Regions from separate parts of the Siminovitchia jepli genome, predicted to be linked through region 1. Evidence: a T-box and tRNA genes for the amino acid it is inferred to sense, from the RefSeq annotation. Region 1 holds a T-box; the other holds one or more tRNA genes.
The links. A T-box is a leader RNA that pairs with one kind of tRNA and senses whether it is charged. The one in region 1 lies ahead of serS (serine--tRNA ligase), so its partner is inferred to be a tRNA-Ser.
Positions count from the first base shown of each region.

Region 2: it has a tRNA-Ser gene. The T-box ahead of serS (serine--tRNA ligase) is inferred to sense a tRNA for this amino acid. The anticodon was not compared.

Region 1 is NZ_JBFEGN010000025.1:35,291-39,721, forward strand. Features, by position in the region: gene AB1L08_RS10700 (LysM peptidoglycan-binding domain-containing protein) at 87-1,373, shown strand; gene serS (serine--tRNA ligase) at 1,408-2,682, opposite strand; T-box leader at 2,729-2,944, opposite strand; gene AB1L08_RS10710 (serine hydrolase) at 3,053-4,393, opposite strand.
Region 2 is NZ_JBFEGN010000051.1:5,935-10,365, reverse strand. Features, by position in the region: partial or broken gene AB1L08_RS15180 (catalase) at 1-366, opposite strand, end outside; gene AB1L08_RS15175 (AI-2E family transporter) at 470-1,483, opposite strand; tRNA gene AB1L08_RS15170 (tRNA-Thr) at 1,670-1,742, shown strand; tRNA gene AB1L08_RS15165 (tRNA-Ser) at 1,835-1,927, shown strand; gene mnmH (tRNA 2-selenouridine(34) synthase MnmH) at 2,158-3,207, shown strand; gene AB1L08_RS15155 (aspartyl-phosphate phosphatase Spo0E family protein) at 3,437-3,601, shown strand; gene AB1L08_RS15150 (ABC transporter ATP-binding protein) at 3,770-4,431, opposite strand, start outside.

The DNA.
Region 1 (4,431 bases):
ATTCATCCATGCAGGTCTTTATTTTCACTGGCATGCATACAATGGGACAAGATAAGCGTTTGTTTAAAGAGTTAAGGAGGGTAAGCATGCAAATTCATGTCGTCGAGCCCAATCAGACATTGTCCTCAATTGCTTCCTTGTATGGAATAGCTCCAGCCATCATAACCGAAGCCAATGATTTGGAAAACCCTGATCGGCTTGTTGTCGGGCAAGCGATTGTTATTCCCATCATTGGCAGGTTTTATTGGGTGCAGCCTGGTGACAGTCTGTACACAATTGCCAGAAGGTTTGGCATATCCTACCAGGAACTGGCGAGAATCAATGCGATTAATGTTAACCAGCCCATCAATGTCGGCTTGCGGCTGTATATCCCACAAGGGCCCAAAAGAGAAGGGGAATTTCTAGCCTATGTCGAACCCAGACGTACAGGAGCCGTATCCCCCGCATTGGAGTCGAGTGCCAGAGAAGCATCCCCATATTTAACGTATTTGGCTCCGTTTGCCTACTTGCCAAGGCGTGACGGAACGTTGGATCCCCCGCAATTGAACCGTTTTCCCGAAATAGCCCGGGCAAATAACACATCCCTCGCCATGGTTCTGGCAAACCAGGAAGAAGGGCAATTCAGTACTGAACTCGTTCATATCTTGCTGACAAATGAGGAAGCTCAAACGGCTTTGTTAAATAATATTGTCACGGAGGCACGAAGAGTAGGATTTACAGATATTCATTTTGACTTTGAAAGAATCGCGGCAGAAGACCGCGAACCGTATAACCAATTTCTCCGAAGAGCACGCGATCGCTTCCATGCGGAAGGTTTTGTCATCTCGACGGCACTTGCCCCCAAAACAAGTGCAACACAGGCAGGAGAGTGGTATGCCGGCCATGATTACCGGGCCCACGGTGAAATAGTCGATTATTCCTTAATCATGACTTACGAATGGGGATACAGCGGCGGCCCAGCAATGGCAGTTTCCCCCATTGGCCCGGTCCGGGACGTACTGGAATATGCCTTGACTGAAATGCCATCACGTAAAATCATGATGGGGCAAAATCTTTACGGATATGACTGGACACTTCCCTTTGTTCCTGGAACAACCGCGAGAGCCCTCAGTCCACAGGCAGCCATTCGTCTCGCTCTTGAAAACAACGTAGCCATCGAATACGATACAACTGCACAGGCCCCTTTTTTCCATTACACAGACGAAGAAGGAAGAAGGCACGAAGTTTGGTTTGAAGATGCGCGTTCCATCCAGGCAAAGTTTGATTTGGTCAAAGAATTGGATCTTCGCGGTGTCGGCTACTGGAAGCTTGGACTTCCGTTTCCGCAAAATTGGCTCTTGATTACTGATAATTTCAATGTTGTGAAAAGATAAATGACAAAAAAGCGGCTCATTTGAACCGCTTCTTTCAGTTAATGACTTCTTTATTTCTCATATAAGGGCGCAGCACCTCAGGAATTTCGACACTGCCGTCTTCCCTTTGGTAATTTTCCAAGATCGCCGCCACGGTTCTTCCTACAGCCAGGCCAGAACCGTTCAGCGTGTGGACATGCTGCGGCTTCGCTTTTGGTTCGGAACGGAAACGGATATTGGCTCTTCTTGCCTGAAACGCTTCAAAGTTTGAGCAAGATGAAATTTCCCGGTATGTTTTATAGCTCGGGATCCATACTTCAAGATCATACTTTTTAGCCGCTGTAAAACCAAGGTCCGCTGTACACATGCTCATGACGCGATACGGCAAATTCAATAGCTGCAATACTTTTTCTGCATCGTTTGTCAGCTTCTCAAGTTCGTCATACGAATCTTCCGGCTTTACAAATTTAACCAATTCTACTTTATTAAACTGGTGTTGGCGGATCAACCCCCGTGTATCACGCCCGGCGGACCCGGCTTCCGAACGAAAACAGGCACTGTATGCCACATAGTTGAGAGGCAGGCGCCCGCCGTCCAATATTTCATCGCGATGGTAGTTTGTCACAGGGACTTCCGCAGTCGGAATCAGGAAAAAATCATCACTCTCGATATGAAACGCATCCTCCGCAAACTTCGGCAGCTGTCCGGTGCCCGTCATGCTTGTACGGTTAACGAGGTATGGCGGCAGCATCTCTTCGTACCCGTGTTCTTCCACGTGAATATCCATCATAAAATTAATGAGTGCCCTCTCAAGCCGGGCTCCAAGTCCTTTGTAAAAGACAAAACGGCTTCCAGCTACTTTGGCTGCCCGTTCAAAGTCCAATATGCCCAAATTGGCGGCCAATTCCCAATGCGGCTTTGGCTCAAATGAAAATTGGGGAACGTCTCCCCACTTCCGCACCTCGACGTTGTCGTTTTCCGTCTCTCCAACCGGGACGCTTTCATGAGGGATATTGGGGATGGCTAAAAGCAATTGCTGCAATTCTTCTTCAATAATTCGAAGTTCTCCGTCCAACTCTTTTATTTGCTGGCTAACTTCCCGCATTTTACGAATCAAATCATCTGCATTTTGTTTTTCCTTTTTTAACTGGGCAATTCTTTCCGATACTTCATTTCTTTTATTTTTCAGCTGTTCCGACTGGACAATCATTTCCCTCCGTTTTTGATCAAGTTGTTCAAACTTGTCCAAATCAGCCAAATCCTCGCCGCGATGCTGCAATTTTTCCTTGACTTCTTCTACATTCCCCCGAAGAGTCTTCATATCAAGCATACGATTACCTCCTAAAAATTATTTAAAAACAAAAAACTCCCGATCCCAAAGGGACGAGAGTTACCCGCGTTGCCACCCAAATTGAAAGCGAAAGCTTTCCTCTTCATTTGATAACGGGTTGACCCGAAAATGCTTACTAGCCCCAGGCATTCGGCATTTTTGCTCAAGGATGGATTCACAGGCAGTGCCGCCGATTTTCACCAGCCACCGGCTCTCTAAAAAGGACACAGTCCCTGCTACTACTTCCTTTCAATGCAATCACTCGTATTTTTGTTGATAATATACTACATATCCATATGTAATGCAAATGTTACCTGTCTTATCCTAGTATTGTGCCCATTTATCTACGTTCTAAACCAACAGCCTCTTCTCAAAACCAGCCCTTAACCGTTTTGGCCGCGCTGTCCCATACGTCCCCGAAAAAGCTCCCTATTCCGCGCATCATTAAAACAAACCAGTTGGCTTTTTCCACTTTTTCTGCAGTGACCATATCTACGGATGCTGATTTGCTTTTTGATAAATATCCGTAAGGATCTTCACCCTGATATACAGCTTCCAATACGCCCAATTTGTCGCCTTTTTTAATTGGTGCGGCCAATTTCCCCTCTTTATCCAGTTTCTTTTTGTCTATTTTAACTTGGGGTTTGTACATTTTATCTTCCCCGTTTTTGACAACAACTTGTAAAGGTGATTTAGACTGAATGGCAACAGACTTTTCTTTTCCGTTTACAACAGGAACTGTTTTATTCCCTTTTGCCTGATAGCCTTCCGGATAAATTTCCTTTACGGAGAAATTTGTAAATGCATAGTCCATCATTTTCTTTGTTTCGTCAAATCTTGATTTATATTCACCTTGTCCATTTTTCCCTTTCGCATTCATGACAACCGTGATGACCCTAAGGCCATCCCGTTTTGCCGTTCCGGTAAAACAGTATCCGGCAAAGTCTGTTGTTCCGGTTTTTAACCCGTCCACGCCTTCATAGCCATAGATCAGAGAAGGGAGCATCCAGTTCCAGTTTTTCATTTTTCCAGGCATGCCGGGAAATTCTTTCACGGGTACACTCGTTGTTTCCAATACTTCCGGATAATCATTCATTAGCCGGGAAGCAAGTTTTGCCATGGCTCGTGCAGACATAATGTTTTCGTCTTCCGGTCCGGTTCCCTCCGGATGTTTGCCTTTTAAATCCTTATTGTTTAGACCCGTTGAATTAACAAATTTATAGTTTTCAAGTCCCAGCTCCTCCGCTTTTTTGTTCATCATGTCAACAAACTTTTTTTCCGATCCCGCTATGGCTTCGGCAATGGCAATCGTGGCGCCGTTCGCCGAATAAATCGCCATCGCTTCATACAATTGCCGGATTGAATATTTTTTCCCGGCCTCCAGCGGCACATTTGAAAGATTCGTATCAACGGATACCTGGTGAACATAATCACTGATGGTTTGTTCCTGTTCCCAGGATATTTGTTTATTTTTAATCGCTTCGAACATTAAATACTCGGTCATCATTTTGGACATCGAGGCTATGCCGAGCGCTGTATCTTCATTTTTTGCGTATAGTATCTTTCCTGTAGACGCTTCAACGAGGATCGCCGCATCCGCGTTAACATTGAGCGCATCTTCTGCAGAAGTGCGTTCAGGAACGGTAATGATGCTAGTGAATATGACTAACGACATAAATAATGCTAAAAATGGTATCTTTTTGCTAATTATCACAAGTTTACCCTCCAAATTATATGTACACCCTTGTC
Region 2 (4,431 bases), on a different contig from region 1:
CCGATTAATCGGCAATTCATGACAATTAGGTCCCCCAAGACGGATAAGTTGAGTGTCCGTATAGGAAAACAATCTTCCTTGCAGAAGCGGATCGTTTGTAAAGTCTATTCCCGGTACAACATTTCCCGGGTGAAATGCCACTTGCTCCGTTTCCGCAAACACATTATCCACATTTCGATTTAACGTCATTTTCCCTATAATCTTTACCGGAACATCTTCCTCCGGCCATAGTTTCGTTGGATCCAGTATATCAAAATCAAATTGGAACTCATCTTCCTCAGCAATGATCTGTACACCCAGCTCATATTCGGGGTAATCACCGTTTTCAATTGCCCCATATATATCCTGCCGGTGAAAATCCGGATTCCTTTTGACACCCCTTAAAAATGTTAGTTCGAAGGACGTTCCTGTTATTGGAAAAACAAAAAACAGCGGGGATTCAACCCTCCGCTGTTTTGAAACGAATATTTTATACTTCGGGAATTTTCTCTTTATTTGTCACTTCCAAGACGTCAAGCAAAAACACAAATACCGGAATCCCGATAATGAGCCCCCAGACCCCAAAGAAATTTTGCGAGAAAATCAGGACAATAAACGTGTAAAATACAGGCAGGTCGGTTTTAGCCGACATGAGCTTCGGATTTAATACATAGGCCTCAACGGCATGAATGATCGTAATGGCCACCACCACATAAACGACCTTTATTAAACCGCCGATCGAATAGGCGATCAAACAAAGCGGGATCAAGGAAATGAACACGCCGGCTACCGGGATAAGTCCCAGGAAAAAAACCATGAGGGCCAATACAAATAATTGAGGAAAACCCAAGATGATGAGTGCAACCACCGTCAAAAAGCAATTGACAAGGGCAATCATAAACTGGACTTCGATCACCTTTCCGAAGGTGCGTGTAAATTTTTTTCCAAAAAACTCAATTTCAAAATAAAATGGGGCGAGTTTGCTGTTTTTAAATTTCGAAGTGAATTCTTTTAACCGCGGTTTTTCCAGCAGGAAAAACAGGCTCAATACTAAAGCAACTATTACTTGTATGCTTGTTTTGCTAATATCGGTGAACGATTTGATCAGAAAAGAAAAGCCGTTTTCCAAATAGGCTACTATTTGGTTTTTGGAAATGATCGTTTCAATATATTTAATTACCGTATTTTCATGCGGCTGGGTGTAAAAAGCGGTGACTTGTTTAACCAGCTGGCTTATTTCCCATGTTAGGATGGGAAGATATTTTACAAGCCCGTATGTCAGTACGCCGACAATAATTATATACATGAACAAAACGAGCAGCTTCCTGTGAATCGGGAGGCGCTTTGCAGCAAATTCAATCAGGCGATTCATTAAATACGAAAAGATAAAGGTCAGTAAAATCAAGTTCATCATGCTTCTCAAGCTGTATAAAATCAAGACAATCAAAGCAAAAATAATGATGCGTTTGACGCCTTTCTTTTGGAAAATTTCAATAATGCTCATCCAGATCGTTTCCCCTTATTTATACTTTTTTTATATATTATATCAATGATCAAGTTCCCGCAGGGAACTAGTTTTAAAAAAAACTAAAAATCTGTGTTGGCAGGAACAGGAATGGTTTCCAAATAAAAATGATTGAAAAAATGATTCATATATATTATTATTTTTATGTGACTTTTTAACAGAAATGCTGGTGTAGCACAGTTGGTAGTGCACGTCACTCGTAATGACGGGGTCGCAGGTTCGAGTCCTGTCACCAGCACTTTTAACAATTCCGATGCTGGAGAGCCGTGTTTGCTTCTGAACAAGCGGAATTGTCGCCCGTATTCTTTTGCAGTATTAAATCGCCAATATGGAGAAGTACCCAAGTCCGGCTGAAGGGGATGCACTCGAAATGCATTAGGGCGGGCAACCGCCACGTGGGTTCAAATCCCACCTTCTCCGCCATACATACTCTTCAAATAAAAATCCCTCATTCGGGGATTTTTTTTGTTTATGCTACAATACCATTATTACATGAAAAGACTGGCTGAAAAAATGATGTGTACATGCCCCCTTGTTGACGGGCACCCCATAGGTGATAAAGAATCGAAATTCGCCCCCCCCGCGGTATCGGGTGTTGTTCACCGGAGCATGGGTGCACAGCCTTAGATCGATTCAGTTAGAAGGTGATGTGGATGTTTAATGACATCGCGTTAACGGATTTGTTGGCGTTAAGGAAAACAGAAAAGCATACAATTGTAGACGTCCGTTCCCCTGGTGAATTCAACGAGGCAACGATTCCCGGGAGCATAAACATCCCCGTTTTCAATGATGCAGAGCGTGCAGAGGTAGGGACCATCTATAAGCATTTCGGAAAAGAGGCGGCCATGGAAAGAGGAGTGGCAATCTTTTCGCAAAAGCTGCCCTCCTTTATTTCTGCATTCAAACAAATAGATACACCGCTGACAGTTTTTTGTTGGCGGGGAGGCATGCGGAGCAAAACGGCTGCAACCATGCTGGATTTGATGGGGATCCATGCAAACCGGCTTCTCGGCGGGATCCGTTCCTATCGCAAATGGGTCGTTCAAAAATTGGCAGAAGCCAAATTTCCTCCAAAACTGATTGTCTTGAACGGATATACTGGAACGGGAAAAACAGCGATCTTAAGAGAGCTGTCACAAATGGGTTTTCCCGTAATGGATTTGGAAAAAATGGCTGGCCACCGTGGCTCTATCTTCGGCCACATCGGACTCAATCCGTCCAATCAAAAGAAATTTGATTCCCTGCTTGTTGAAACAATGGTTGATTTTTGGGAGGAACCTTATGTTTTGATTGAGGGGGAAAGCAGACGAATCGGGAAAGCGTCCCTGCCCGAATTTCTTTACGAGAAAAAAGAGCAGGGACTTCATCTGTTTATCCGTTTGCCCATCAAGGAAAGAATCAAGCATATTCTTGAAGACTATCGGCCATGGCAGTCCCCCGAACGATTTCAGGAAGCTTTTCGTTTTATAAAAAAAAGAATCCATACACCCATAGCCAAAGAAATTGAAGCCGCTATTGAAAACGGCCGTTTTGCTTCCGCTGCAGAACTTTTATTAACTTACTATTATGATCCGAGGTATGAACATTCTACTCAAGTTCATAAAAATAAAGATACGATTCTAATCGAAGCCGGGAATAAAGACGAGGCATTGAAAAAAATAGCTGAAACACTGTTAAAAGAATGGAAGGTGCAAAAGAAATAAAAGCACCTTTTTTTGTAACATTTTACTGCTGTCGTCAAAAAACCAAAAATAATACCACTATATATTGTATCTTTGTAGAAAAACAAACTCAACATATGGTATACTCTATGTAATCTTTTGAGTAACCCGAACATATCCGAAAATGTATATCTCCATCATGACTATGTATTGAATGACGAAATCCCTGTCTGCATGCTCTCTATTATTTTCAAAAGGAGAATCGGAATTTATGGAGCAAAAAAAACCGAACGGAAAGGAAGCATTGTTGTCAGAAATTAACGCCCTGAGAAAAGAAATGATACGAATCGGCATGTCAAAAGGGTTAAATCATAATCAGACAATCGAATTAAGCCAAAAGCTTGATATCGCCTTAAATAAGTATTCAATAATATAATTATTGGGAAACTTTTCCGGATTATAAAAAAATATACGCAACCCCATCACGAGACAGGATGATGTTTATTTTTTATGGAGGTAACCAGTAAAAGAGCAGATGCCACATAGACATTTCTGACTCACACCTTCCCTTATCCATGATGGGATATGAATTCCTGATAAAAAATTACCCCTTTGTCAACCATCTGGACAATATTTTTTCCCTTGCCCCAAGATCATTGTTTTCTTTGTTATATTGACCAAGCCGTTTTTCTCCGACAATCCTTCCATCCACCATATAAAGGACACGCCCGGTTTTGGCTGCAACCTTCAAATCATGTGTGACTAAAAGGACCGTTGTCCCTGATTCGTTTATTCCGCGCAGTATATCCATAATATCTTCGGCAGATTTCGTATCGAGCGCTCCGGTTGGTTCATCTCCAAAAATGATATCGGGCTGGTTCATCAACGCCCTGCATATGGCGGCTCTTTGCAATTGTCCGCCTGAAGCCTGTGTTATGTCATTTTTGGCCAGCTGGTAAATTCCCGCTTTCTTCATTAAAGCTTTTGCCCTGATGTTAATATCATGACGATGTTCCTTTTTCGCCAAATAGGCTGCAAGAATGATGTTGTCAAAAATGGACAGGCTTTTTAAAAGATGAATCTGCTGAAAAATAAAACCCATTTGAAATAAACGAACATCCGATAATTCTTTTTCCGGGAGACTGGAGAGCTCCCGGCCATGAAACAACACCCGGCCACTTGTACAGCGGTCCATTCCGCTTAAATTGTAAAGCAAGGTTGATTTTCCTGAACCGGATGGACCCATGACAGATACGAACTCTCCCT